Regions from separate parts of the Streptomyces sp. 840.1 genome, predicted to be linked through region 2. Evidence: riboswitches for the same ligand, from Rfam matches in the RefSeq annotation. Region 2 holds a riboswitch; each other region holds the start of a gene.
The links. A riboswitch is a leader RNA that binds a small molecule or an ion and turns the genes downstream of it on or off. The one in region 2 is predicted to bind cyclic di-AMP.
Positions count from the first base shown of each region.

Region 1: it holds a riboswitch for cyclic di-AMP, as region 2 does, so the genes downstream of both, EDD93_RS14885 (transglycosylase family protein) here and EDD93_RS09055 (M23 family metallopeptidase) in region 2, are expected to answer to the same signal.
Region 3: it holds a riboswitch for cyclic di-AMP, as region 2 does, so the genes downstream of both, EDD93_RS29590 (C40 family peptidase) here and EDD93_RS09055 (M23 family metallopeptidase) in region 2, are expected to answer to the same signal.

Region 1 covers NZ_RJUU01000001.1:3,250,578-3,260,263, reverse strand. Annotated here, with positions in the region: gene EDD93_RS14910 (NAD(P)/FAD-dependent oxidoreductase) at 299-1,684, opposite strand; gene EDD93_RS14905 (Ppx/GppA phosphatase family protein) at 2,181-3,122, opposite strand; gene EDD93_RS14900 (DUF501 domain-containing protein) at 3,178-3,717, opposite strand; gene EDD93_RS14895 (septum formation initiator family protein) at 3,798-4,268, opposite strand; gene eno (phosphopyruvate hydratase) at 4,367-5,647, opposite strand; gene EDD93_RS14885 (transglycosylase family protein) at 5,956-6,720, opposite strand; cyclic di-AMP (ydaO/yuaA leader) riboswitch at 6,725-6,896, opposite strand; gene EDD93_RS14880 (transglycosylase family protein) at 7,267-8,253, opposite strand; gene EDD93_RS14875 (cytochrome P450) at 8,359-9,672, opposite strand; gene EDD93_RS14870 (nucleoside triphosphate pyrophosphohydrolase) at 9,682-9,686, opposite strand, start outside.
Region 2 covers NZ_RJUU01000001.1:1,943,979-1,953,664, reverse strand. Annotated here, with positions in the region: gene EDD93_RS09095 (hypothetical protein) at 209-1,051, opposite strand; gene EDD93_RS09090 (RNA polymerase sigma factor) at 1,129-1,776, opposite strand; partial or broken gene EDD93_RS09085 (serine hydrolase domain-containing protein) at 1,921-2,241, shown strand; gene EDD93_RS09080 (SHOCT domain-containing protein) at 2,407-2,817, opposite strand; gene EDD93_RS09075 (hypothetical protein) at 3,084-3,248, shown strand; gene EDD93_RS09070 (flotillin family protein) at 3,281-4,567, shown strand; tRNA gene EDD93_RS09065 (tRNA-Met) at 4,805-4,878, shown strand; gene EDD93_RS09060 (PP2C family protein-serine/threonine phosphatase) at 5,120-6,283, shown strand; cyclic di-AMP (ydaO/yuaA leader) riboswitch at 6,571-6,724, shown strand; gene EDD93_RS09055 (M23 family metallopeptidase) at 6,736-7,923, shown strand; gene EDD93_RS09050 (aldo/keto reductase) at 8,135-9,079, shown strand; gene EDD93_RS09045 (PrsW family intramembrane metalloprotease) at 9,076-9,686, opposite strand, start outside.
Region 3 covers NZ_RJUU01000002.1:716,204-725,889, reverse strand. Annotated here, with positions in the region: gene EDD93_RS29615 (type 2 lanthipeptide synthetase LanM family protein) at 1-1,394, shown strand, start outside; gene EDD93_RS29610 (hypothetical protein) at 1,526-1,750, shown strand; gene EDD93_RS29605 (LuxR family transcriptional regulator) at 1,852-4,764, shown strand; gene EDD93_RS29600 (ATP-dependent Clp protease proteolytic subunit) at 5,059-5,694, shown strand; gene EDD93_RS29595 (hypothetical protein) at 5,702-6,010, shown strand; cyclic di-AMP (ydaO/yuaA leader) riboswitch at 6,316-6,512, shown strand; gene EDD93_RS29590 (C40 family peptidase) at 6,516-6,989, shown strand; gene EDD93_RS29585 (LysE family translocator) at 7,024-7,686, opposite strand; gene EDD93_RS29580 (LysR family transcriptional regulator) at 7,759-8,703, shown strand; gene EDD93_RS29575 (ATP-binding protein) at 8,729-9,160, opposite strand; gene EDD93_RS29570 (helix-turn-helix transcriptional regulator) at 9,397-9,686, shown strand, end outside.

The DNA.
Region 1 (9,686 bases), 1.3 Mb from region 2:
CCGCGGCACCCGTTGGCGCCGTGACGAGGTACACCCCCCTCAACAGTTTCCGGCGGCCGTGCCATCCCGCTACCGCGCAATGGAACGGCAAAATACCTGTATGAACCATGCATCCGCCGGGTCACTGGCCCCGCTCCCCCTGTACGGTGCCCCGCCCCGCCCCGTGCCGATACGCCGAAGGGGCCGCCCGCACCACGGATGGCGGACGGCCCCTTCGGGCGTCGTACGACTGCGTTCCGTGCGGATACGGGTATCCGCACGCGGACCGGGAGGTACTGGGCCCCCGGCCCGGGGTGCGCTAGGAGGCCTTGGCCTTCTCGCCCACCGGCTGGGCGGCGGCGGGGGCCGGGGCCGGCTTGGCGGCCTCGTAGAACTCCTCGCGCGGAGTCTCCATGGCGCCGAGCGAGACGACCTCGCGCTTGAGGAACATCGCCAGGGTCCAGTCGGCGAAGATCCGGATCTTGCGGTTCCAGGTCGGCATCGCCACGCCGTGGTAGCCACGGTGCATGTACCAGGCGAGACGGCCCTTGAGCTTGATCTTCACCTTGCCCACGACGATCATCGCGACGCCCTTGTGCAGGCCCAGACCGGCGACCGCACCCTTGTTGGCGTGGCTGTACTCGCCCTGCGGGAAGCCGCGCATCCCGGAGATGACGTTGTCGCCGAGGACCTTGGCCTGACGCAGCGCGTGCTGGGCGTTCGGCGGGCACCAGGCGTTCGGGTTGCCGGCCTTGCGGCCGACCATGTCCGGGACCTGGGCGTTGTCGCCCGCGGCCCAGATGTAGTCGGTGCCCTGCACCTGGAGCTTCTCGGTGGTGTCCACGTGACCGCGCGGACCGAGCGGCAGGCCGAAGCGGGCCAGCGCCGGGTTCGGCTTCACGCCGGCCGTCCACACGATGGTGTTGGAGTCGACCTCGAGGCCGTTCTTCAGCACCACGTGACCGTCGACGCAGGAGTCCATGGAGGTCGAGAGGAAGACCTCGACACCACGGGACTCCAGGTGCTCCCGGCCCCAGGTGCCCAGCTTCGGACCGACCTCGGGAAGGATCTTGTCGGCGGCGTCGACGAGCACGAAGCGCATGTCCTCGCGCTTCACGTTCGTGTAGTACTTCGCCGCGTCGCGGGCCATGTCCTCGACCTCGCCGATGGTCTCCGCACCGGCGAAGCCGCCGCCCACGAAGACGAAGGTGAGCGCCCTGCGGCGGACATCCTCATCGGTCGTCGAGTCAGCCTTGTCCAGCTGCTCCAGTACGTGGTTGCGCAGGCCGATGGCCTCCTCGATGCCCTTCATGCCGATGCCCTGTTCGGCCAGGCCGGGGATCGGGAAGGTGCGCGAGACGGCGCCCATCGCGATGACCAGGTAGTCGAAGGGCAGCTCGTAGGCCTCGCCGACGAGCGGCGCGACCGTGGCGACCTTGCGGTCCTGGTCAATGGTCGTGACGCGGCCGGTGAGAACCTCGGCCTTCGGCAGCACGCGTCGCAGCGGGACGACGACGTGCCGGGGCGAGATGCTGCCGGCAGCAGCTTCGGGGAGGAAGGGCTGGTAGGTCATGTACGACCGGGGGTCGACGACCGTGACGGTCGCCTCTCCGTAGCGCATCTTCTTCAGAATGCGCCGAGCTGCGTACAGGCCTACGTACCCACCGCCTACTACGAGGATCCTGGGACGCTCCGTGGTGCTCATGCCATCGAGTATCCACCCCTCCCGGGGGGCGAGCTCGTGAGCCCCTTCACAAGGTATGGCCCACCCTCTGCTACACTTCGCCGCCCACGTGACCCAGGTCATGGCCCCGGCAGGGAACCACAGCGCCGTGGCGAACGTTGTTCACCGCTTGTGAGCTGGCCCTTGAGTCACCGGGCGAGGTGGACCACCCGCCCGGTTCACACTCCCGCAACACTCCCGGAACCACTCCGTTCACGCCGCGAGTGACCCCGCACACGCTCCTGCGGGCCCGTCCGGAGCAGAAGTCCGCCCCCACGGACCCAATTCCTTGTGAAGAAGTTCACGAAGTTCGTCGCGGCGTGTCCCCGAAGGGCTCCCCGGGGTGACCCTCAGCGGCTCAAAGGTGCAGGCAGGAATGCGTATGAGCAAGGTTTGTGCACCCACCGGCACCCCGCCCTCCCAGGCCCCGCGCGCAGGCCTCAGGAGGGCGCTCAGCGGCCCGCCCGCCGGACAGGCCCTACGCGACGGACCAGCCGATCCCGTCGAGGATGTCGTGCTCGCTGACGACCACCTCGTGGGCCCCGGTCCGCTCCATGACGGCCAGCAGGATCAGCGCCCCGGAGGCGATCACGTCGACCCGTCCCGGGTGCATCGCGCCGATCGCGGCACGCTCGGCGTGGGTCGAGGAGAGCAGCCGCCCGGTGATCTCCCGGACCTGCTCCAGGGAGACCCGTGAGTGGTGGATCGCCGCCGAGTCGTACTCCTCCAGGCCCAGTGCGATCGCGGCCACCGTGGTGACCGTGCCGGCCAGGCCCACGAGCGTGCCGGCCCCGGTGAGCGGGACGCTGCGCCCGGCCAGGTCCAGCGCGGCGGCGACGTCCGCGCGGATCGCGTCGGCCGCCTCCGGCGTGGGCGGGTCGACGACCGCGCCGTCCCGCGAGAGATGGCGCTCGGTCATCCGCACGCAGCCGATGTCCACGGACCGGGCCGCCCGCACCCGGTCGTCGCCGACGACGAACTCGGTCGAGCCGCCGCCGATGTCCACGACGAGGTACGGCTTCGCCAGGTCGTCGCGCCCGGCGAGCTCCTTGGTGGCCCCGTCGAAGGAGAACTCCGCCTCCTGGTCACCACTGATCACCTCGGGCTCGACGCCCAGGATGTCCAGCACCCCCCGGACGAAGTCGTCCCGGTTCTCCGCGTCCCGGGAGGCCGAGGTGGCGACGAAGCGGACCCTCTCGGCGCCGTGCTCCTTGATCACCGCCGCGTACTGCCGGCACGCGGCGAACGTCCGCTCCAGCGCCTCGGGGGCGAGCCGCCCGGTCCGGTCGACGCCCTGGCCGAGCCGGACGATCTCCATCCGCCGGTCGAGCTCGGTGAACTCCCCGGTTGCGGGGTCGGCGTCCGCCACCAGCAGACGGATCGAGTTGGTACCGCAGTCGATGGCGGCCACACGCGTCATGTCTTCAAGCCTCTCCGGCGTTTGAGGATCGGGGTACGGGGGCGGAGCCCCCGGGTCAGCCCTCGTCCGAGTCCGGCCCGCCGCACGGCGACACGCACGGGCCCTTGCGCCACCACTCCGGCAGCATCGCGATCGCCTCGTCCCCCAGCGGGTTCACCCCCGGCCCCGCGGCCAGCGAGTGCCCCACGAGCACGTGCAGGCACTTCACCCGGTCCGGCATGCCCCCCGCGCTCGGGAAGCCCTCCAACACCTCGATGGCGTCACGCCGCGCGATGTAGTCCTCGTGCGCGGCCCGGTACGCGGCCGCCAGCGCGGGATCCGTACCGAGGCGCTCGGTCATCTCCCGCATGACCCCGTTCGCCTCCAGCGTGCCGATCGCGGACGCCGCACGCGGGCACGTCAGGTAGTACGTCGTGGGGAACGGCGTACCGTCCTCCAGCCGGGGCTGCGTCTCGACCACGTCCGGGTTGCCGCACGGGCAGCGGTGCGCGATGGCGCGCAGCCCACGCGGCGGGCGCCCCAGCTGCTGCTGGAACGCGGCGATGTCCGCGTCGGTGGGCGCGGTGGACTCGGTCTGGGGAGGGGGCGTTTCCATGCCTGCCTAGGTTCTGATCGGGCCCCTTGAACTGCGGTACCGCAGACGAACGGGGAAATGCGAAATGACGGGAACGCGGGTCAGCCACGGTCGGCGCTGTCGACGCCGTCCCACAGGTTGGAGTGCCACGGTCGGCCGGACTCGTCCGGCTCTCCGTTGCGCTCCTTGACCGCGTCGGGATCGACCACGGTGTAGCCGGTCTCCCCCGGAAGAAGGTAGTGCAGGTGCTCACGGGCCAGCCGCTTGATGTAGGCGTCGTCCTGGAGGCGCGCCTTCTCGTCGCGCAGCTCCTCGGTGCGTGCCTCGGCCTCCTGCGCGAGCCGCTCCTGATCCGCGATCTCGTCGCGCTGCGACACGTACTGCCGCATCGGGTACGCGAGGGCGACGATCAGGGAGCAGACGACCAGGGCCAGGAAGGCCGCCCGGCCGGTGAGGCGGGAGCGGCGGGCCTGGCGCTTGCTCTGGGAACGGTAGACGCGGGCTGCGGTCTGCTCACCGAGCAGCCTCAGCCGGGTCGCGGTGGAGAACCGGTCCCGGTCCTTCGCGGCCATGTCTCCGCCTCCCCATTACGCACGTCCGTCCCCGCACACGGTACGGGACCGAGTGCGGGGACGGACGGAGGCCGGGTCGCTGGACCCGGTCGGGCTTGTCAGCCCTTGAACCGCGGGAACGCCGAGCGGCCCGCGTACACCGCGGCGTCGTCGAGGATCTCCTCGATGCGCAGCAGCTGGTTGTACTTGGCGACACGGTCCGAGCGGGCCGGGGCGCCGGTCTTGATCTGGCCGCAGTTCACGGCGACCGCGAGGTCGGCGATGGTGACGTCCTCGGTCTCGCCGGAGCGGTGGGACATCATGCACTTGAAGCCGTTGCGCTGGGCCAGCTCGACGGCGTCCAGGGTCTCGGTCAGCGAACCGATCTGGTTGACCTTGACGAGCAGGGCGTTGGCCGAGCCCTCCTCGATGCCCCGGGCCAGGCGCTCCGGGTTGGTGACGAAGAGGTCGTCGCCGACGATCTGCACCTTGGCGCCGATCTTGTCGGTGATGACCTTCCAGCCGGCCCAGTCGTCCTCGTACAGCGGGTCCTCGATGGAGACCAGCGGGTACGCGGAGACGAGCTCCTCGTAGTACTCGGTCATCTCGGCGGCCGAGCGGGACTTGCCCTCGAACTCGTACGTGCCGTCCTTGTAGAACTCGGACGCGGCGACGTCGAGCGCGAGCGCGATGTCCTTGCCGGGGGCGTAACCGGCTTCCTTGATCGCCTCGACGATGAGGTCGAGCGCGGCGCGGTTGGACTCCAGGTTCGGCGCGAAGCCGCCCTCGTCACCGAGTCCGGTGGACAGGCCCTTGGTCTTCAGGACCTTCTTCAGGGTGTGGTAGACCTCGGCGCCCCAGCGCAGGGCCTCGGAGAAGGACTCCGCGCCGATCGGGGCGATCATGAACTCCTGGATGTCCACGTTGGAGTCGGCGTGCGACCCACCGTTGAGGATGTTCATCATCGGGACGGGCAGCAGGTGCGCGTTCGGGCCACCGAGGTAGCGGAACAGCGGCAGGTCCGAGGCCTCGGACGCGGCGTGGGCGACGGCGAGCGAGACGCCGAGGATGGCGTTGGCGCCGAGCGAGCCCTTGTTCTCGGTGGCGTCCAGGTCGAACATGGCCTGGTCGATCAGCCGCTGCTCGGTCGCGTCGTAGCCGACGAGCTCCGGGCCGATCTGCTCGATCACGGCGAGGACCGCCTTCTCGACGCCCTTCCCGTGGTAGCGGTTGGGGTCACCGTCGCGAAGCTCAATGGCCTCGAACGCACCGGTGGAGGCTCCGGACGGAACGGCAGCACGACCCGTGCTGCCGTCGTCGAGGCCAACCTCGACCTCGACCGTGGGGTTGCCCCGGGAGTCGAGGATTTCCCGGGCTACGACGACGTCGATGGACGGCACGAGGCATCTCCTTCTGGGATATGACGCTGGTTGTGCAGGGTCACTTTGGCCTTGCGACAAGAGCCTAACCGGCCCGGCCGTCTCAGTCGGCCGCCCGCCCGTCCCCTGGGACGAAAAAGGACCCAAGAGCGGTCATAGCGGGGCGAACAGCCAGAAATTTACTGACCAGTAACTACAACAGTTGAACAATCGGCCCGGAGATTCCCGGGCCGCCGAGCCCGCGGACCGGCGACCGACGGACCCCGGCCCGGCACGCGTGGAGGGGAAGACGCGGGCCGGGCCGGGCGATCGGCGAGGAGAGTGCCGAACTACTTCACCAGGTGCAGCTGCTGACCCGGGAAGATCATGTCGGCGTCCTTGACGATGTCCTTGTTCAGCTTGAACAGCTGCTCCCAGCCGCCCTTGACGTCGTGGTCGGCCGCGATCTTGCTCAGCGAGTCGCCGGTGACGACCTTGTACTCGCCGTCACCCTTCTTGACCTTCTCGCCGGTCGGGGTGGTCACGGTCTTCTTCTGCTCGGCCTTGGGGGCGGTCGAGCGCTCCGAGCGGTTGGTGGCCGGGGCCTCGGTGCGCTCGGCCTTCTTCGGCTCGGCCTGCTGGGCCGGGGCGGACTCCTGCTTGGGAGCGGACTCCTGCTTGGGGGCGGACTCCTGCTTGGGGGCGGCGGAGCCGGTGTCGACGCCCGGGTCCACACCGTCGTTGCTCAGGTTGCCGGCACCGGCGCAGGACCAGGCGCCCGGTCCCTGCATGTCGAGGAGCTTCTCGGCCACGGCGATCTGCTGGGACTTGCTGGCGAGGTCGGCGCGGGCCGCGTACTGCGTACCGCCGGCGGCGGCCCAGCTGGACTGCGAGAACTGCAGACCGCCGTAGTAGCCGTTGCCGGTGTTGATGGACCAGTTGCCGCCGGACTCGCACTGGGCGACCGCGTCCCACGTGGAGACGGAGGCGGCGGAGGCGCCGGTGGCACCCATCAGGGGCACGGCGATGGCGGCACCGGTCACACCGGCGAGGGTGGCGATACGGACGGCCTTGGACGGGCGGCGGTGCTTGTTGCCCTTGCTGTTAAGCAGCATCGAGACTTCTCCTCACCGACGCCTGCGAGGTGAGCTGTCGGGTTCGGGCCAAGTGAGTTGCCCGGTCGCGCGTCCTAGCGCACGACTTAACCCCAAGCCGGTCCTGATCCGTCCTGCGACGATCGGGCCCGGCACTTACCTGGGTCCCCCGCTCCTGCCTACGGCGCTTTACGCGTCTGTTCCCTTCGACCGACGGCAGGATTCGGCGTGACGGTCGACGGGGCCCGCGGTGCGAGCGGTTCTGACCGTAAACACACGCAACCCCTACATTCAAAGAAGGACATACCGGATAAACAGCCCTTCCTTGCATCGGATAAACGCCTGTTTGCGCAGGTCGGAACGGATGCGGAGGGAGCTCACGGACAAGACGCGCCAGTTCACGCAAAGAGACCCATGTCTCACTTAGTTCAAAGTGGGACATAGGCCTCTTAAGTACCCCGGATCCGAGGTGTTTTCAGCTGTTGATCAGACCGTTCCCACGGTCGTTTCCGCGACGGCTCCCAGGGCGGCCCTGACTGGGCCTCAGCCGGTCGCCCCCAGCCGCTTTCAGCCGGTCTTCACGCCGAGGTCGAGGTGCTGACCGGGCAGGATGAGGTCCGGGTCGGAGCCGACGGCCGCCTTGTTGGCCTCGTACAGCCCGGTCCAGCCGCCGGGCAGCTCCTGCGCGTCGGCGATCGCCCAGAGGTTGTCGCCGGGCCGGACGGTGTAGGTGCCGTCGGCGGCAGGCGCACCCTCGGCGCGCCCGGCACCCTCGCCGCGCGAGGCGTGCCGCCCCGAGTCCCGCCCGTCGCCGGTCCGCTCCGGGGCCGGGGCGCCGCGGTGCTTGCCGCCCGCCTCGGCGTCCGGGGAGGCCTCGTCCCGGCCGTCTGCGGGGCCGGTCGCGCCGGAGGAGCCGGAGGAGCCGGAAGCCGGAGGCGTGGCGTCCGGGGAGGCCGAGGCGTCCGGCTTGCGGTCCTTGCTGCCGGCCGGGTCGGCCGTGGTGTCGTCCGACGGGGCCTTCGTCCTGTCCTCGGCCGCGTCGTCCGACGGGTCGGCGCTCTTCGACGGGTCAGCACTCTTCGACGGGTCGGCACTCGCGGACGGGTCCGCGCTCTTTGACGGGTCGGCGGCCGGGGTGGCGGCCGGATCGACGCCCGGGTCGACGCCCGGCATGGATCCGTCCGCGGCGAGGCCGGAGAGGACGGCGCAGCTGGGCCACGCCTTCGGCCCCTGGTCGTCCAGCACCTTCTCCGCCACGGCGATCTGCTGCGAGCGGCTGGCGAGGTCCGCGCGCGGGGCGTACGCATCGCCGCCGTAGGACTTCCAGACCTCCTGCGAGAACTGCAGGCCGCCGTAGAAACCGTTGCCGAGGTCGGCACTCCACATGCCGCCGCTCTCGCACTCCGCGACCCGGTCCCAGGTCGAGGCGTCGGCGGCGTGCGCACCTGCCGCACCGAGCAGCGGGATGGCGATGGCCGATCCGGTCACGCCTGCGGCGACGATGATCGCGGGTGCCTGCCGAGGGCGACGGTGTCTGCCGTTCGCGGAGCCCATGGGAATGCCTTCCGTGTGACTGACAAGTGACTGGTGAGTCGAACGGTGAACCTAGCGGGACTCGAACGTGTGTCACAAGTCGATGCAGCGGAGATCACGCGAAAGTCACAATGTTGACAGAGTGTCACCTTCACCGGCGACGGCCCCGGGGGTGAACTCCACCGGGAGCGTGCGCAGTCCACGCATGATGAGCCCGCCACGCCAGCGCAAATCGGCAGCTTCCCCCGCAAGTCGCAGGTCCGGAAGGCGTTTCAACAGCGTGGCCAGCGCGGCCTGTCCCTCCAGCCGGGCGAGCGGTGCTCCCAGGCAGTAATGGATGCCGTGTCCGTAGCCGAGGTGCTGATTGTCACGCCGTGAGAGGTCGAGCGTGTCCGGGCCGTCGAAGCGCTCCGGGTCCCGGTCGGCGGCGGCGAGCACCACGAGCACGGGGTCGCCCGCGTCGACCCGCTGCCCGCCGATGGTCAGCGGCTCCGTGGCGTAGCGCCAGGTCGCGAGCTCCACCGGGCCGTCGAACCGCAGCAGTTCCTCGACCCCGGTGGCCAGCAGCCCCGTCTCCCCCTCGGCCAGGGACCGCTGGAGCCGCTCGCGCTGCTCCGGGTGACCCAGCAGGGTGTGTACGCCGTTGCCGATGAGGTTCACTGTCGTCTCAAAACCGGCAAACAGGATGATAAAGGCCATCGCGGCGGCCTCGTTCTCGGTCAGGTGCTCACCGTGGTCGCTCGCCCGGATGAGCCCCGAGATCAGGTCGTCCCCGGGGTTCTCGCGCTTGCGGTGGATGAGTTCGAGCAGATATCCGCGCATCTTCTTCACGGAGCGGGCCACCCCGCCGCGCGGGCCGCCGCCGTGGCGGATCATCATGCCCGCCCAGTCCCGGAAGTCGTCCTGGTCCTCGGGCGGGACGCCCAGCAGGTCGCAGATCGCGTAGATGGGGAGAGGGAAGGCGAACTCGTGGATGAGGTCCGCCTCCCCCTTCTCGGCGAAGGAGTCGATGAGGCGGTCCGTCAGCTCCTGCACGCGCGGCGCGAACTCCGCGATGCGCCGGGGCGTGAACGCCTTGGACACCAGACGCCGCAGCCGGGTGTGGTCGGGCGGGTCGATGTTCAGCAGATGCGTCATCAGCTCCGCCTTGCGCTCGCCCGGGATCCCCGTCTTCCCCTTGGCGTGCGCGGACTCGGCGTGGTGGGCCGGGTTCTTGGACAGCCGGGCGTCGGCGAGGGCCTGCCTGGCGTCCGCGTACCGCGTCACCAGCCAGGCCTCGACCCCGCTGGGCAGCGTGGTGCGGTGGACGGGGCTGTGCTCGCGCAGCCAGGCGTACGCGGGGTACGGGTCGGTGGCGAACTCCCACGTGAAGAGTTCGGGGGCGGGCGGCACGGCGTCGGCCGGGTGGGCGGGGCCGGTGTCGGCGGGGCTGTCGTTCACCCCCCGACGTTATC
Region 2 (9,686 bases):
ACGCTCTACGACGAGACGGGTCCAGCAGGCGAAGGCCATGTCCGCACGTGGATCGAGGCGAGGGCAGGGGCCGCATGACGGGCTCACGCGCGCGGGGGCGTCAGCCGGCTCGTCCTGCGCGGCCGGTCGCCGAAGCCACCGCTGCCCCGGTGATCGCCGGGGCAGCGGTGCGGGCGGTCGAGAGGGCCCGCTCGGTCTCGTCCGGTTCTCAGCTCTCGTCGACGAACTGCGGGTCCTTCTTCTGGCTGTAGATCTCCTTGCCGGCCGCGTTGTAGGCGTGGACGTAGGGGTTCGGTCCCGAGTAGTGCGGGTCGGGCTTCGGTGTGCCGGGGGACACGGCCGCCGCGTAGACGAACGCGCCGCCCGCCATGCGCGCCGGGTACTCCTTCGGGTCGTCGCCGTAGCTGATGGTGATCTTGGCGATGCCGGACGCGTAGTGCCCGGCGCCCAGCATCAGGTGCTGTCCCTTGCCGTCGGGCTGGCTGACGGAGTCGAAGTACTCGATCGTGCGGCCGGTGCCCCAGAGGCGATTGTTGATGAACGTGGGCGGGGAGTCCGGGCTGTTGCCCTTGTCGCCCTTCGACTCGCACTGCACGTACTGGTCTGCGGAGTTGACGGCGACGACCACGCCGTCCCAGTCCGGCGAGGCGATGGGGGTGCGGACCGCGACCACCGCGTGGTAGCGCGACGCGTCCGCGCCCAGGCAGGAGGACAGGATCTTGGCGACGGTCCCGGCGTCGATCGGGGTCGTCCTGCTGCTGGTGATGGAGAAGGCGTCCGGGGCGGGAGCCTCGGGAGCCGAGGACGGGGACGAGCCGGCCCCGGCCGACTTGGAGCCGTGCGGGGTGCTCGGGGTGCTCGGGCTCGGACTCGGTGAGCCGGTGCCCGCCGGGTTTCCGGCGGGGGAAGCGAGGAGCGGCTTGGCGTCCCCCACCCCGCTGAAGACCGCCACTGCCGCGACGCTCAGCGCCGCGACGCCGGTGGCGACCCCCAGCGGCACTCCCCACTTGCGGCGCAGCGAAGCACGGTTGTCCTCTGGATCGATCTTCATCAGAAGCTCCTCTCGGGTCCGCCGGTGGTTCGGCAGATCACGATCGGAAGGAGCCGCAGGAATGCCCTGCGTGTCATTCATCGTGCGACCTCTTCCGCATTGACGGGATTCATCGGACTGAACGACGCCGGTCCCGAGGCTCCGCCGACGAGGTCGGCGCCCAGCCTCCGCCGCGCCCTGTGCAGCCGGGACTTCACGGTCCCGACCGCCACCTGCAGCGCTGCCGCGGCCGCCTGCTGGTCCAGGCCCGACCACACACAGAGCTCGACGACCTCGCGTTCGTGGCGCGGCAACCGGGCCAACGCCCGGTGGATCTCCGACATATGGCGCTCGTCGTCGACCATGACAGCGACGCGGTCCGCATGGTCGCCCACCGGCTCGTCGTGCGAGACGAGCCGCCGCAGCAGCGACTCGGCCCGTCTCAGCCGTCGTCTGGTGTTCGAGACCAGGCGGTCGGCGATGCCCAGCAGCCACGGCAGGGCCGAGTCGCGGTCGAGTACCGTCTCCGAGCGCCGCCGCCAGGCGTGCAGGAACACGGTCGACGTGAGGTCCTCGGCCTCGGACCAGTCGGCGGTCCGCCGGAACAGGTGGTTGTAGACGGTCTTGCCGTGGCGGTCGAAGATCCGGCCGAACGCCTCGCGGTCACCGTCGACGGCTCTCGCCCACAGCTCTCGGTCAGATATCCCTCCGACCGGTGCGGCGGGGCCGGCGTCGTTCAGTTCCATGCTCTAGTCGTGTCCGGCAACCGGCCCGAGGTTCCCGCCGGGATGACTCCGTTTTGGCGGACGGCACTGATCCGGCCACAAAGACATCTCTTGCGTCTGTATGTCACGCCCTGAGCCTTTTCGAGTTTTTCGTTCACCCCTGAAGTGCTGCGTCCCACGCGGAATGTATCGGGCCGTCCGGAGATACCGGCGCTGAACAGCGCGGCCGGTTACCGGGCCGAGCGGTTCCGTACGTACACGCCTCAGGAGCTGGTGGGGCCGGCCATGCGGCACGCGCCCGAGTTCGAGCCCGGCACGGACTGGTCGTACTCCAACACCAACTACGTTCTCGCCGCGACGGTCATCCGTGAGGTGACCGGCCACAGCTGGGCGCAAGAGCTGCAGGACCGCATCATCCGTCCGCTGGGCCTCAGGGACACCAGCGCGCCCGGCGCCTACCCGTTCATCCCGGGGCCGCACGCCCGGAGCTACGCCACGTACGGCACAGGCACAGGCACAGGCACAGGTACGGGCGTAGACACAGGGACGGGCACAGGCACAGGTATCGATGTCACCGTGCTCAATCCGGGCATGGGTGCTGCCCCCGGCACACGCGGTGCGGCGCCGGGGGCAGCCGTGCGGCGCCCGGGGTCAGACGAGGAGCTTCGTCTTCGCCTGCTGGTACTCCTCGTCCGTGATCGCGCCCTTGTCCTTCAGGTCGGCGAGTCTCGCCAGGTCATCCACGTGGCTGCCCTTCGACCCGCCGCCCGCGCCGTCCGTGCCCGCGGCGTCTCTCACGTACGCCTTGAACGCCGCATCCCGCTCCTTCGCCTCTTTCGCGTCGCGCGACCCCATGGACCTGCCGCGGGCGATCACGTAGATCAGGACGCCCAGATACGGCAGCACCAGGGCCAGGATCAGCCAGCCCGCCTTGGCCCATCCGCCCAGGTCGTCGCTGCGGAAGATGTCCATGATCACGCGGAACAGCAGGAACAGCCACATGATCCAGAGGAAGAACCAGAGCATGGTCCAGAAGAGGTTGAGCAAGGGGTAGTCGTCCATCGTCCACTCCAGGGAGCCGCGTCGAATGGGTGAATACGAAATAAGTCATACCATCGCAATTCACCCCCCGCGCGGTGGGCTCCGGAGACGATGCCGACGGGGCCGCGAGGAGTACGGTTGACGTGTCGAGGGAGGCGTGGGCCTCCGGGAGGCGGTTCGCCTCGTGGCTGTGAAGACGTGTCCGTGCAGGGACTTCGGGCGGTGCGCGCGTGCGCGCGGCCGATGAGTCCGACCGGAGCCCGGTCGGGACGGTAGGGCGTGTCACCGTGCCGATCCCGCCGGACGGGGCGGGCGAAGTGCTGGTCGCCGTACGCGGCGGGTCCGAGGCCTACACCGCGTGGTCGTCCACGTCGATCGGCAGGGACGTGCGCGTCGTGGTCGTCGAGGCAGTCTCGGCACGCACCGTGGTGGTGGAGCGCTTGCCGTCCTGACCCGAGAAGTGACGTCTGACAGGAGTCCTCTCATGTTGTTCTGGCACGTTCCCGCCCCCAACGAGGCGATGCTCATATCGGGTTCCAAGCGGCAGACGCAGGACACGCAGTTCCGGATCGTCACCGGTCACGGAAGCTTCGTCCTCCCGATCAAGCAGAAGGCGCGGATGCTGTCCCTGGCGCTCCGGGAGGCGGAGATCACCGAGGACTGCGTCACCCAGCAGGGCATCCGGCTCACGGTCCGGGCCGTCTCCGTCTTCAAGGTCGGAGACGACGCGGTGTCCATCGCCAACGCCGCGCGCCGGTTCCTGTCCGAGCAGAACCAGATGGAGGAGCTCGTCGGCCGGATCTTCGCCGGACACCTGCGCTCCATCGTCGGCGGACTGACCGTGGAGCAGATCATCCGGGAACGCAGCCGGGTCTCCCAGGAGGTCATCGCCGGCAGCCACGGCGAGATGGAGAAGCTCGGCATCGTCGTGGACGCCCTCCAGATCCAGGAGATCGACGACGCCACCGGGTACATCGACAACCTCTCCGCCCCGCACGCCGCCGCCGTCGCGGGCCAGGCCAGGATCGCCCGCGCCAAGGCCGACCAGGAGGCCGCCGAACGCGAGCAGCAGGCCTCCGCGCTCAAGGCCGAGTACGAACGGGACACGGCGATCAAGCGGGCCGGGTTCCTCGCGGAGACCGAGCAGTACAACGCCCGTGCCGCCCAGGCGGGGCCGCTCGCGCAGGCCAGGGCCTCGCACGAGGTCATCGACGAGCAGACCGCGCTGGCCCAGCGCCAGGCGGGACTGGCCGCCCAGCGCCTGGAGGCGGAGGTCGGGCGCCCGGCGGACGCCGAGGCCTACCGGCAGCGCACGCTGGCCGAGGCCGCCCGTGACCAGGCGAAGTTCCAGGCGGACGGAAGTGCGTACGCCGAACGGACCCTCGCCCAGGCCCAGGCGGACGCCAACACGGCCCGCGCGGTCTCGCTGCGGGAGGGCAACCAGGAGCTCATCGCGGCCAACCGCATCGTGGAGAACCTGCCGGCGCTGGCCGATGCCGCAGCCCGGGGGATGTCCGGGGCCAGCCTCACCGTCCTCAACGGCACCGACGGCGTCAACGAGATGGCGGCGGGCGTCGTCGGCCAGGGACTGGCGATCCTCCAGTCGCTCCAACGCGGTACGGACACGGGGGCGGCTCCGGAGCGCGGTACGGGGAACCGGGCTGCTGGTGAGGACCTGGGCGAGGACCTGGGTGAGGACCTGCGCCGGGACGGGAGCCGGGACCAGGGCCAGGACGGGGACAGGACGCCCCGGATCGCCGGCTCGGAGTGAAGCCCGGTCGTCGTCTCCGCCCGGACGGAGTGGCCGAGCGGAGTGACCTGGCGGAATGATCGGACGGAGTGACCCGGCGGAGTGACCGGCGGACTGGCCCCGGGCAACACCTTCTCGTTTGCAGCACGTTGGTGCCCCGGGGGCGTGCGTGGGTTTCGCCGTGGGGCCCGTCGTGGGGGTGGGGCGCGCGGGGTGGTCATGAGTGCGTCGAACATGCCGTAGAGTTGTGTTTACCGACGCGGGGTGGAGCAGCTCGGTAGCTCGCTGGGCTCATAACCCAGAGGTCGCAGGTTCAAATCCTGTCCCCGCTACTGAAGAATCAGACCCGGCACGCATGCAGCGTGCCGGGTCTGATTCGTTTCTGTACGTGTCCATGTATGTACGTGTGTACGTTCGTGGGGCCCGGGGCAACCGATCGGTGCGGGCCGCGCCTCGCCGCGCACGTACTCCCATTGGCCGTCGAGGACTCGCCCCGCGATCCTGCCCCGGGAAGTCTGGGAGTGGTGCGCGGTACCGTCCGCGGCCGTGAGTGCACCGGGCAGGAGACCACAGGTGGGGAAGCGGGAGCAGCGGCGGGGGAGGAGTCCGGACGAGATCCGGAACCGCCGGTTCGTCCGGGCGCTGCCGGGGCTGATGCTCATCGGCGGGCTGGCGTTCGACCTCTTCACCCCGCCCGCCTTCACGGCTGTACCCCTCTTCGCCGCGGCTCCGCTGATCGCGGCGCCGTTCTTCTCCCGGGCCGGCACGATCCGGGTCGGGGTCGGCGCGCTGCTGTGCGTGGCCGGGCTGCGGCTCTCCTCCGGAACGCTGATCCGCGTCGTGCCGTTCATCGAGCTGCTCACCATTCTCACCGTCTCGGTCCTCGCGGTCTTCATCAACGGGGTCGTACGGCGCAGCAACGAGCAGCTGGCCTCCGCACGGGTCATCGCGGCGACCGCCATGCGCGCGGTGCTGCCGACGCCGTCGGACAGGATCGGCGGGCTGTACGTGGCCGCGCGGTACGAGGCGGCGCAGGCGGACGAGTTCGTCGGCGGCGACCTGTTCTCGGTCACGGACACCCCGTACGGGGTGCGGCTGGTCGTCGGGGACGTGCGCGGGAAGGGTCTGGACGCGGTGGAGGCGGTGGCGGTGATCATCGGCGCGTTCCGGGAGGCCGCCGAGCAGGAACGGTCGCTGGAGGGGGTGGCTCAGCGGCTGGAGCGTGCGCTGGCGCGGGAATCGAGCAGGCGCGGCGGTCTCGACGCGGTCGAGGGGTTCGTCACCGCCGCGCTGGCGGAGATCCCGCAGGGCTCCAACCGGGTGCGCGTCGTCAACCGGGGTCACCCCGAACCGCTGCTGCTGCACTCGGACGGGGCGTTGGAGGTGCTGCGGCCCACGCTGCCCGCGCTGCCGCTGGGGATGGACCTGGGGGTGTGGCCGGACCGCTCCGACGAGTGGGAGCTGCCCGCCGGGTCGACGCTCCTGCTCTATACGGACGGCCTCTCCGAGGCGCGTGACGCCGCAGGGGTCTTCTACGATCCCGCCGAGCGGCTGCGCGGACGCATCTTCCCGGGCCCCGAGGAGCTGCTGTCGGCGCTGGCCGATGATGTGCGGCTGCACACCGGCGGGGTGACGACCGATGACATGGCGCTGCTCGCGGTGGTGCGCCCGACCGAGGGGCAGCCGGACCGGCGCACGACCGTGAAGATCGTGGGCCTGGAGGGCGGCGCCCAGTGAAGGCGAGGGGCCGGACGGGGGAGGGTGTGTGCGGCTGTGGGGGAAGGGTGCGGCTGTTGCCACCGTGCGTAACCGTAAGGAACCCCTCCGCATAACATTTGACGCAATGTCAGAAAACAGATAACGATTGAGGGGCGATCAACTCGCCCGATTCCACCCGGTTGTGTCCCGTAAAGTCCAGGCCAAGGACCGGAACGATCAGTTGGAACAGCTTGGAATCGGACCCGTGTGTCTATTAACGTTCGATAACGCAGCGCGGTTGTCCCAGCCGCCGTCAGAGGCGGCACCGTGCGCGAGCGCCGAATTCCGCAAGGGAACCGGGGAACCACCTACATGGGGTGAATCGGGCATCTCTGTCTCGTCGAGAGACGGAGGAACCCGTAGGAGACCTTCCTGCTCCGAACCCGTCAGCTAACCCGGTAGGCGAGAAGGAAGGAAAGGAGCGCGCCCCAGTGGCGTCCAACAAGCCTGCCCCCGAAGCCCCCTCCCGGTTCGTTCCCGAACACGGAAATGACTTCGGAACCGGGCCCGGTGCCCCCTACGGCACCCACCACGGAACCGCTTACGGAACCGATCACGGGACCGCCTACGGAACCGCTTTCGGGACCGATCGGGGCAGCGAGTTCGGCAACGGCTTCCGCGCCGACGAAGCCGAGGCCGACAGGGCGTGGGAGGAATGGAACCCCACCGAGGAGTCCGTCCGCCCCGTACGCGGCAAGCACCGCGTCGCCAAGCAGCGCAACGGTCTCGCCCGTAGCTCCACCGTTCTCGGCGTCGGCGTCATCGCGGCCGTCGGCGCGGGTGGCATGGCCTCCGCCCAGAGCAAGCCGCCCGTGTCTATTTCTCTTCCCGACGCCATCTCGGACAAACTCCCCGAGGCCAAGTCCCTGCCGGGCGTCGGTGCGTTGTTCTCGGGTGAGTCCGAGGCGCAGAAGGCCGAAGTCGCGACCGCTTCCGCCCCGCTGACGACGGCCGGCATCACCACCACCGAGGCCGAGCAGGGCACGACGGACGCCGGCGAGGCGCTCCGCGCCCGCATCCTCCAGCAGGCCGAGCAGCAGCAGAACTCCGCCGACGCCGAGGTCAAGGCGGCCGAGGAGAAGGCCGCTGCGGAGAAGGCCGCCGCCGAGGCGAAGAAGCAGCAGGACGCTGCGGAGGCCAAGGCCGCCGCGGCGAAGAAGAAGGCTGCGGAAGAGGCGAAGAAGAAGGCGGAGGCGGTACGGCTCGCCAAGCTCGCCGCCAGCTACGCCATCCCCACCTCCTCGTACACGATCACCTCGACCTTCGGCGAGGCCGGTTCGATGTGGTCCTCCGGCTACCACACGGGCCTCGACTTCGCGGCGCCGACCGGTACCCCGATCAAGGCCATCCACAGCGGCACCATCAAGTCCGCCGGCTGGTCCGGCGCGTACGGCTACCGCACGGTCCTGGAACTGGAGGACGGTACGGAGCTCTGGTTCTGCCACCAGTCCTCGATCGGCGTCAGTGTGGGCCAGAAGGTCACCACCGGGGACACCATCGGGCGCGTCGGCGCGACCGGCAACGTGACCGGCCCGCACCTCCACCTCGAGGTCCACACCCCGGACGGCACCGGCATCGACCCGATGCCCTGGCTGCGCGCCCGGGGCCTGACGGTCTGAGTTCCACCGCACACGGCCGGAGCCGGGGGCTCCGGCCCGCAGCTCCGGCCGTGTCGCGCCCGCCCGTGCCCCGTGCCGTTCTGCGGCCCATCCACCCCGGCAGCCCTGACGCTCACCCCCGACGTCAGGGCTGCCGGTCCTGTCCGGGATGCGGGGGTATACCTGTAGCTGCCATGGAATAGTGGGCACCGTGCGGCGGGTTGTTCCATGCATGACTTCTCTCCGCAAGCTCGGTTCCTCCGATCTCCAGGTCTCCACGCTCTCCCTCGGCGGCAACGTCTTCGGCTGGACCGCCGACGAGGCGCAGTCCTTCGCCGTCCTCGACGCGTACACGGCGGGCGGCGGCAACTTCGTCGACACGGCTGACACGTACTCCTCCTGGATTCCCGGCAACGTGGGCGGCGAGTCGGAGACCATCCTCGGGAAGTGGTTCGCCGCGCGGGGCAACCGTTCCGACGTCGTCCTCGCCACCAAGGTCGGCTCGCACCCCGAGTACAAGGGGCTCGCCGCCGCCACCATCAAGGCCGGGGCCGAGGAATCGCTGCGCCGGCTCGGCACGGACTACATCGACCTCTACTACACCCACCACGACGACGAGACCGTCCCCGTCGAGGAGATCATCACCGCCCTCGACCAGCTGGTGAAGGAGGGCAAGGTCCGCGAGATCGCCGCCTCCAACATCAGCCCGGAGCGGCTGCGCGCCTCGATCGACTTCTCCGAGCGCGAGGGGCTGGCCCGCTACGTGGCGCTCCAGCCGCACTACAACCTCGTCTCGCGCGACACCTACGAGGGCGAGCTCCAGGACACGGCCGCCAGCGCCGGACTGGCCTCGGTCCCGTACTTCGCCCTGGCCTCCGGATTCCTGACCGGCAAGTACCGCCCCGGCACGACTGTGGACAGTGCCCGCGCCGGCGGCGCCGCCCAGCACCTGGAGACGGAGCGCGGCCAGAAGGTCCTCGCCGCGCTCGACGAGATCGCGCGGGAGCGGGACGCGGAGATCGCCACGGTGGCGCTGGCATGGCTGGCCTCCCGGCCGACCGTGGTCTCGCCGATCGCCTCCGCCCGCACGGTCGAGCAGCTCCCCGCGCTGCTGGCCGTCCAGGACCTGCGTCTGACGGACCAGGAGCTGACCACGCTCACCGAGGCATCCGCCTAGGACTGCGGCCCGCCGTAAGGCTGTTGGCCGTGCGGCTGTTGGCCGTAGGGCTGCTGCCCGTACGGCGGTGGGTTGTAGGACTGCGGGTCGTAGGACGGCGGGCTGTACGGCTGCGGGCCGTAGGGCTGCTGGCCGTACGGGTACGCGGGGTAAGGCTGTTGGCCGTACGGGACCGGGCCCGGGTGCGGGGCGGGGGCGCCGTGGGGCTGGTGCGCCCCGTAGCCCGGGTAGGACGGGCGCGTCGGACGGGTGTGCCGGGGGCGCAGGCGGCCCGCCGCGTACGCCAGGGCGGGCCCGGCGACCTCGCGGCGCTGCCACAGATGGTGCAGCAGCTCCAGCTCGCGTTCTGCCAGATCCGGGCCGGCCGTGCCGCGGCGGGCCTGCCGGCGCAGGAAGGCCAGTGACGTCGCGAACGACTCGTACTCGGCGACCGCACGGGCCGCCGCCTTCCCCCGGGCCTTGGCATGGGCCCTGGCCTGAGGGGTGACCGGAGCCGGTACGTAGCCCCGGTGGCCGTACGGGCCGGCTCCCGTCGTCTGCCACCGGCGTGCGGTGTCCCTGGCCATGCCGCGTGCCCGCATCGACGACAGGGCCAGGGGCTCGGCGG
Region 3 (9,686 bases), on a different contig from region 2:
TGGAGCACGAGACCGAGGACCTGTGGCGCGGGGACATCCCCCTCTTCGTCCACCGGCCGTCCGGCTCGGCGGTGCGGACGGCCGGTGGGACCTGGGTCGCGGACGTGCTGCCGGTGCCGAGTCTGAACGCGGTCCGCGCCAAGATCGCCCGGATGGACGAGGTCGACTGCCGGGACCAGGAATGGATCGTGTCGGCCGCACTGGCCGCACGCGAGGCGGGCTCCCCGTCGGTCCGGCCGCGCTCCGAGCTGGTGCCGGCCCCCATGCCGGCCGTGGTGCCGGAACCGTCCCGGCTGCTCGCCGCGGCCTGCGGGATCGCCGACGAGATCGCCGCCCGCGCGGTGCGGTCCGGCGGCCGCACCAACTGGATCGGCCTGGAACGCATGCCGGGCGGGCACTGGTCGGTCCTGCCGATGGGTGCCGGACTCGCCCAGGGATACACCGGTGTCGCGCTCTTCCTGGCCCAGGCCGGGCTGCTCGCCGGCGCCGACCGCTACACGGCACTCGCCCACGAGGCGGTACGGCCGCTGCCGGCCCTGCTGAAGATGCTGGCCGCCGACCCCGAACTGTGCGCCGCGGTGGGGCCGGGAGCGTACGACGGGATCGGCGGCATCCTCTACGGCCTGGTACGGCTGTCGGCCCTCCTGGACGCCGACCTCGCCCACTCGCTGCCCGACGCGCTCACCGCACTCGGACACGCCGTGACGGGCTGCGCGGACCCCGGGTTCGCGGACGGCGCGGCCGGCGCCCTGGCGGCAGCGGTCGCCGCACACGACGCGACGGGTCTCCACCGGTCCCTGGAGCTGGCCGACGCGGTGGCCGACGCCCTGGCCCCCGCCGCCGCGCGGGGCGGTGGCACCGCGGAGTTCGCCGAGGGCGCCGCCGGCATCGGCTGGGCGCTGTGGCGCCACGCGGATCACCGGGCGGACGGAACGGGGCACCCGGAGGTGGCGGCCGGGCTGCTGCGCTCGGCCGGCACCGATGGCGCCGCCGCGCACGGCCCCTCGTGGACCACCGGCCTGCCCGGGATCGCCGCCGCCACCGCGCACCTGCCGGTCCGAGGCGACCTCGCCGCCCGGCTGGCCGCCCTCGGCCACGGCCCCGACCTCAGCGCGGGCCACGGTGCCTTGGGAGCGCTGGAGGCCCTGACGGTCCTGGCCGGCCGGGGCGACGCAACGGCGTCCGCCGCTCTGACCCGCACCGCCGGCCGGGTACTCGCGACCGTCGAGGCGCAGCAGCACCGCTGCGCCACTCCGGACCAGGTGTCCTCTCCCGGGATGCTGACGGGCCTCGCCGGCATCGGCTACGGACTGCTCCGCCTCTGTTCCCCCGCACGCGTCCCGTCCGCGCTCCTGCTGGAGCACCGCTGTCCGAGCCCCCTGCCCCTCTGCTGACAACGAGCACTGCGGTCAGCCGGTCCCCGGCTCCCCTCAGCTCCCTCCGCTTTCCTTCCGCTCCTCCTCGCTCTCCCGTGGTCTCCGCTCAACCCCTCACCCACGCACTCCCACACGAAGGAAGTCTCCCCATGAACCAGCACTCCAGCCACGCCGCGTCCGTCACCGCCACCAACGCCGCGGACACCGAGGCACTCCCGTCCGCCGTCGAGGAGCAGGACGTGGCCGGCGGCATCACCCTCTCGGGCCGCAACCGCGCCTGCGCCCGTGCCCGCATCCTGGCCGGGATGGTGCTCACCAGCGGCATCGTCATCACGCTGAGCTCGATCGACACCTCCGTCTCCGCGCCCCAGTAGCCACCCCGTGGCCGATCCCCGGCGGTCTCCGCCGGACAACCGGAATCGAAATCCGAACGGCACACCGCGGTTCCGGAATTTCTGATTTATGCTTCGAGATCATGCGTTCCCAAGCACCTTCCCTCATCGGCCGAGATGCCCAACTGGGTCTGCTCGGGCGCGCGTTGTCGGATGCCCAGCAGGGGCGCGGTGGAGTGGTCTTCCTGGTGGGCGAGGCCGGGGCCGGCAAGTCCCGGCTGGCGGCAGAGGCCGTGGGCAGTGCGCTCGGGGCCGGGATGGGCGTCCTGCGGGGACGCAGCAGCACCACCGGCCCAGTGGTGCCCTTCCGGCCGCTGACCGAGGCGCTGATGTCGCTGTTCCGCACCGGTGAACCACTGGACGAACTGCCGCTCGGACCGTACAGACCCGTGCTGGGAAGGCTGATACCCGACTGGAACACCGGGGCCGGCGACAGCAGTTCCATGGTGATCCTGGGCGAGGCCGTGCTGCGCCTGCTCATGGCCACCGATCACGGCCGGGGCCGGCTCCTGGTGCTGGAGGACCTGCACGACGCCGATCCCGAGACACTGGGCGTCCTGGAGTATCTCGTGGACAACCTGGAGTACAGCCCGGTCCTGCTGCTCGCCACCGTCCGCACGGACTTCAGCGACGCCCTGGATCTCGCCCAGTCGGCCCGCCGGCGCGGCGCGGCCTCGGTCGTGGAACTGCCGCCGCTGACCCGCCCCCAGGTACGCGAACTGGTGGCGGGCCAGTTGGGCACCTCCCCGGAGGAAGTGCCCACGCCGGTGCTGGAGCGGCTGTGGGAGGGCAGCGCGGGCAGCCCGTACCTGGTGGAGGAGTTACTCCAGTCCATGATCAGCGCGGGGACCCTGGTGCAGGGCCCGGAAGGCTGGCGAACGGTCGGTGACCCGCGCGGCGACGTCTCCTCCGCCCTGGCCCGGGGAATCCTGCGCCGCATCGAGCGGCTGGGTGCGGAGGGCCTGACCCTGCTGTCGGCGGCGGCCGTACTGGGCAGACGCTTCCCGCTGACCGTGCTCCAGCGGATGACGGGAGTCGACGACCGGGAACTCCTCAGCCATCTGCACGCCGGCGTCGCCGCTCGCCTGGTGGTCCCGGACGAACCCGCACCCGACTGGTACTCCTTTCGCCACTCACCCACCGTGGAAGCCCTGTTCACACAGCTGACTCCCAGTCAGCGCTGCGAACTGGCACGGCAGGGAGCGGAGGCGGTGGAGAAGCTGCACCCGCAGTTACCCGGCGAGTGGTGCGCGCTCGCGGCGGGGCTGCGGTCCGAGGCCGGCGAGGACGCGGCGGCCGGCAAGCTGTTCACCGAGGCGGGGCGGCGGGCCCTGGCGGCGGGCGCGCTCGGTTCGGCGGTGACCTTGCTCAGCCAGGCCGAAACCCTGCTGGCGCGGGCCGGCGACCCGCAGGAGCGGGCGGGTGCGCTGGAGCACCTGCTGCCCGCGCTGGCCGAATCCGGCGACTTCGACCGGGCCCTGGGCCTGGTCGAGCATCTGCACGCCCTGGACAGCGCGGGGCTGGGCGCGTCACGTCTGGCGGTCCTGCACACCCGGCTGGCCAAGGTGGCGCACACAGCGGGACGCTGGAGCGACGGGAACCGGCAGATCGACCGGGCCCGCGAGGTACTGGGGCCGAGCCCGGACGGTGCCGCGACAGCGGCCGTCGACGTCACCGCCGCCTACCTCGCCCTGGACACCCCGGGCACCGACCGCATACAGCACGCGGAGCAGCTCGCCCGGTCGGCGGCCGCCGCCGCCGACCGTTTCGCGCTCCCCTCGGTCGCCTGCCAGGCGTGGGAGCTACTGGCGACCGTGGCCCGCGAACGGGACCCGTCCGAATCCAGGGCCATGCTCGAAAAGGCCCTGTCGACGGCGGAACGGCACCAGCTCCCGCTGCGGCGGATGTACGCGGCGACCCGCATCGGCGGCAACGACTGGCTGGCGGAGGGCGACACCACCGGGCTGCTGTCCGCCCGGGAGGAGGCCCTGCGACTGGGCTCGATCAGCATCGTCCACACCGTGGACGGCATCCTGGTCCTGGACGGGGTGATGCGGGGCGCCCGCGACGCGACGCGGGAAGCCGCAACCGAGGGCCTGGCGGTCGTGCGCAGGCTCGGGCTCGCCCCCGCCGTCCGGTACCTCCTGATGTCACTGGCGTCACTGGAGGCACACCAGGGCGACCGGCGGGCGATGCAGGCCGCTCTCGACTCCTTCGCCGAATGGGAGGGGGCCGGTTCACAGGAGGAGCCCCTCACGCTGGGCATGGCCCGCGCCTTCTGCGCCCTGATGGAGGAGGACCGGGACCTGGCACGGGCGGAGCTCGGGGCGGTGTCGGCGCTGGAGCGGCACAACCCGACGACCTACCACCTCAGCGGCACGCACGGGGTGGGGCTGCTGCTGGACGTGCTGGCCGGTGACGCGGACCGCGCCCGGCAGGAGCGCGTCGCCGCCACGGCGGTCGGGCAGATGCGCTGGAACCGCCAGTTCGTCGCGCTCGCGGACGCCGTCCTGCTCGGCCGCCGGGGGCAGGGCGAACGGGCGGCCGAGCGCATCGGTGCCGCGCTGCGCGATGCCGCCGTGTACCCGGCCGCCCTGCACCTGGGCCTGCGGCTGGTCGCGGACGCGGCGCACGAGGACGGCTGGGGCGAGCCGGTGGCCTGGCTCAGGCGGGCCGAGCACCACTTCCACGAGCAGGGGGTGCCCGCCGTCACGAACGCCTGCCGCGCCGCCCTGCGAAGACTGGGCGCCCCCGTGCACCAGCACCGCAGCGGCACGGACGGCATCCCCGAGCAACTGCGGGCCCTCGGCGTCACCGTGCGCGAGTACGAGGCGTTCGTGCTCCTCGCCGACCGGCTGAGCAACAAGGACATCGCCGACCGGCTGTTCATCTCCCCCCGCACGGTCGAGAAGCACATCGCCAGCCTGATGAACAAGACGGACGCGGCCGACCGGGCGGACCTGTGTGCGTGGTCGACCCGGCTGACGAAGCCGTGATGCAGGCCCTGGCCTGATTCGCCCGGGTGCGGCCGGGATTCGAGAGCGTCGTCCCTCACCGCCCCACCCCTCCCCCGGCTTCAGCGGGGCTGAGCAGCCTTTCATCAGAACCGCGTGGCGGATCCGCGGGATGTCCACGCTGGGCGAACAGCAACAACGGGCTCCGGCACTGGACTTCAGTGGATCACTGGGCCATGCTCCCATCAGAACGTTCTGTACGTCCTGTACGTTTTTTACGGACGCGCGCGGCGCCCTTCCCAGGCCCCCGCGCGCCCCGGAGGAGAGGTCTTCGCCATGTACCGCCCCGCCGCACGCCACGTACTGCCCGAGTTCACCGAGCGCACGTCCCAGGGGACCCGCACGCTGGACCCGTACTCCAAGCTGCTGGCCGAACGGGTCATCTTCCTGGGCACTCCGGTCGACGACATCGCGGCCAGTGACCTGGTCGCACAGTTCATGTACCTGGAGTACGACGCACCCGACCGGCCCATCCAGCTCTACATCAACTCGCCCGGCGGCTCGTTCGCGGCGATGACGGCGGTGTACGACACGATGGAGTACCTGACCTGCGAGGTGGAGACCTTCTGCCTCGGCCAGGCGGGTGCCGGCGCTGCCGTGCTGCTGGCCGCGGGAGCTCCCGGCCGCCGGCACGCGCTGCCCGGGGCGCGGGTCGTGGTGCAGCAGCCCGAACTCGCCGAGCCCGTGCAGGGACAGCCGTCCGACCTGGAGATCGAGGCGCGGGAACTGCTGCGGATGCGCGAGATGCTGACGGGCATGCTGGCCCGTCACACCGGCCGCCCCGCCGAGGAGATCACCGCCGACACCGATCGCGATCTCATCCTCGACGCCGAGGGCGCCAAGGCGTACGGACTGGTCGACCACATCGTGCAGAACCGCGGGCCCGCGGCGCTGCCGTCCGTCACGAGGTGAACCGCTGATGCAGCCACCGGATTTCCCGCCGCTGCCCGCCCTGACCCGCGCGGAGGGCGAGTTCATCGACCGCTATCTGGAGGTCGTCGACCAGCTGGGCCGGATCAACCCGGCCCGCGCGGACAGTACCTACGGCGCCTTGCGCGCCGCACAGGCGCTCGCCTCGCACGCGGTGGCGCTTCGGGACGCGCTCGCGCTGATGCACGAGCGGGGCGAGAGGCAGATCCACTCCGCCACGTTGACGCGGGCGTTACGGGTGCTGGACGGCGAGCGCCGCGCCGGGCGGCTCACCGTGCCACCCGACCCGCCGAGTTGATCAACTCCCCTGCGCCGACACGCCCGACGGGTGGATCAATTTCTCTCGCTCGTTCGGCGTAGGTGTTACCTCGCACGAGGGACAGGTCAACTTGCGCTTTCGAGGTGGACCATGGGTGAAATCTCCCGTTCCACCCCTGGTACCGCAACGGCTGGAGAAGTGCGGCGACTCCCCAGAAGACCCCCTGTCCACCCGAACGGGTCAGCCGTGACGAGCCTCACATATCACCGTTTCACCTCGGAAATCCGGCGTTCGGTGAGTCAAGATCCCTGGGACGACAAGCCCCCGCCACCGCGGCGGGGCGGTCCGGGCGGACGCCGAGTCCTGCCGCTGTCCGGATGCCTGGTCGACAGGAGTGGATCGGCAGGAGTGGAGGACCCAAGCACAACGGGCCGACCGGACTTCCGGTCGTCCCTCGGGGTGAAGCCGCCTTGTGCGGCCGGGCGACTTCGCCGGCCCGAACCCGACAGGTCATCCTTCACAGGCGGCTGACGAAGGGTTGCGCATGACTGCGCAGGTTCATGTCCCGTCTCTCCTCGCTCGGGCCACGACGGCCTCGATCATGACGCTCGCCGCCGTCGGCGGCACGCTGTTCGTCCCCGGCGCCGTGACCGACGCCCAGGCCGCGACTCATTCGATGAAGGCGCTCAACATCGCCGCGTCGAAGAAGGGATCGCCCTACCGGTGGGGCGCCACCGGACCCAGCCGTTTCGACTGCTCCGGGCTGACGCTCTACTCGTTCAAGAAGGCGGGCAAGAAGCTCCCGCGCACGGCCCAGCAGCAGTACAACAAGACCCGCCACATCTCGGCGTCGAAGCGGCAACGCGGCGATCTGGTCTTCTTCCATTCGGGCCGCAGCATCTTCCACGTGGGCATCTACGCGGGCAGCGGCAAGATCTGGCACTCGCCGAAGACCGGCGCCGTGGTGCGGCTGGAGAAGATCTGGACCAGGAGCGTCTACTACGGCCGGGTCGGCTGACTCCACCGCTCCCCCACCGGACGGACGTCTCCCGTCAGTGCAGCAGGGTGCCGGTCACCAGCACCGCCCCCAGCACGGTGAGTGCCGCGCCGCTGCCGCCCTCGATCGCGCGGGCGGTTCGCGGCCGGCGCAGCCACCGGCCCAGCCGGTCCACCAGGAGCGCCACGGCCGGGAACCAGATCAGGGCCAGCAGCACGACGATCGCGGCGAGCAGCACCGTCCTGGGCAGCGGGGCGGCCCCGGCCGGGACGAACTGCGGAAGCAGGCTGAGGAAGAGCACCGGCGCCTTGGGGTTCAGCGCGTTGGTCAGGAAGCCCTGGCGCAGTGCGCGCCGGGTCCCGACGGCGGCCTCCGCGCTCGCCATGCCGTCGGGGTGGTCCGTCGTGGTCCCGGTGCCGTTCGTCGGCCCCTTTCGGTGCCGGGCCGAGCGCAGCGCGCTGATGCCCAGGTAGAGGACGTACGCCCCGCCCAGGAGTTGCACCGTGCGGAACAGCACCGGCACCGCCACCAGCACGGCGGCCAGCCCGGCCACGGCGAGCGCGGTGTGGACGAGCAGCCCCCCGGCCACGCCGAGCGCGGTCGCCACCCCCGCCGACCGTGAGGCCAGAGCGTTGCGTACGACGACGGTGAAATCCGCTCCGGGCAGCGCGACCATGGCGGCGGCGACTCCGAGGAAGGCGGTCAGCTGGGCATCCATGGCTCCACCCTGGACCCGAACAGCCTTTAGCATGTACTTGCAATCTTGTGGGTCTGCCAAAAGGAATGCTTAATGTACGACCCGACACGGCTGGCGGCGCTGGTGGCGGTCGCCGAGGCCGGTTCGATCACCCGGGCCGCCGCCCGCCTCGGCTACACCGCCCCCGCGCTCTCCCAGCAGCTCGCCAAGCTGGAGCGGGAGGCCGGTGCCGCGCTGCTGGTGCGGCACCACCGGGGCGCCCGGCTGACCGCTGCGGGCGAGCTGCTCGCCGGCCGGGCCCGGCGGGTCCTGGACGAGATGGACCAGGCGCGCCACGAGCTCGCGCGACTGGCCGGGCTCTCCGGCGGGCGCCTGCGGGTCGGCACCTTCACCACGGCCGGCATCCATCTGCTGCCTCCCGTGCTGAGCGCCTTCCGCCGGGCGCACCCGGACGTGGAGCTGATCGTCACGGAGTACGAGCCGCCGGGCGGGGTGGCGGCCGTGGCCGGGGGCGAGGTCGACCTCGCGCTGACGCACGCGTACGAACCGGCCGCCACGGCGCCGCTCCCCTCGGGGCTCAGCGCCGAGCCGCTGCTGGTCGAGGAGCTGGTGCTGATCACCGCGGTCGGTCAGGTGCTGGCCGATGGCAGCGGGCGGCTCCCGGTGACGGACCTGGCGGGCCGGCCGCTGATCAGCAGCGCCCCCACCCATCCGCCTCGGCGCGGGGTGGAGAACGCGCTGGCCGAGGCGGGCGCACTGCCCGCGGTGGTCTGCGAGTCGCCCGGCTACGCCCTGGTGTGCGCACTGGTCAGCGCGGGCATCGGGATCGCGGTGGTGCCGGAGATGGTCGCGGCCATGTCCCCGACGCCGTTGTCGGTGCGGAGGCTGGAGCCGGCGGCGTTCCGGCGGACCATTTCGGTGGTGCACCGCGGTGACCGGTCGAGCGCGGCGGCGGCGACCCTTCGGGCCCTGCTGCGGAGCGGGTTCGGCCGGGCCGCCGCCGCACCCCCGGGGAACCGGGCCGCCGCATCCCAGTGACCCGGGGCGACCTGCTGCGGGCCGGTCAGGTCTGGACGGGGACGCTCCAGGGGAGCGCGATCCAGACGGTCTTGCCGCCGTCGGCGGTGGGTGTGACGGTCAGCCGGCCACCGTACTCCTTGGCCAGCGAGCGGATGATCACCATGCCGCGCCCGTTGTCCTGCTGAACGGCGGCAGGCAGTCGCTGGGGCCAGCGGGGGTGACTGTCCGTCACTCCGAGGTGCAGTTGCTCCTCGCGCTCCAGGCGGAGATCGACGGTGAAGGTCGGCGACTGGCCGAACGTGTGCTGGACGGCGTTGGTCGTGAGCTCCGAGACGATCAGCCGGACGGTGTCGGCGGCCTCGCTCCCGTCCGACAGTCCCCATTCGGCCAATACCCGGGCCACGTACCTGCGGGCCGCGGAGACCGAAACCGGCTCGCTCGGCAGCGTGACGCTCGCCTCTTGATGGTCCGCCATGGCCGGCCGCCCCTTTCCCGCCCGGATCCGACCCGCGATCGGTCCGTGCTGTGCTTCGCGCCAGATTGCCACTGATGCTGCCCTCTGCGACGGCGATCCACCAAGATATGCATATATCTGTCGCTCAAAGCGGTGAACTCTTCGCTGGATACCGTGCGGGAGCGGCACACTGTCCGCTCGGTACGCAGTGGCCGGCAACGGGAAGTGGCCGGCGCGCAGCGGGAGGGAGACACCACATGCAGCACGGCCCTGCGGTGCGACGCCGCAAGCTCGGGGAGGAGCTGCGGAGTCTGCGCCACGCGTCCGGACTGACCAGCCGGGACGCCGCGCAACTGCTCGGCTGGCACCAGTCGAAGGTGAGCCGGATCGAGACGGGTGTCAGTGGGGTGCGGCCGGCGGACGTCACCCGGCTGCTGGACGCGTACACCGTCGAGGACCCGCAGTTGCGCGAGGTCCTGGAGACGCTCGCCGGCTCGGCGGGCGGCGGTGGCGCGGGCTGGTGGCACGCCTATCGCGGCCTCATCCC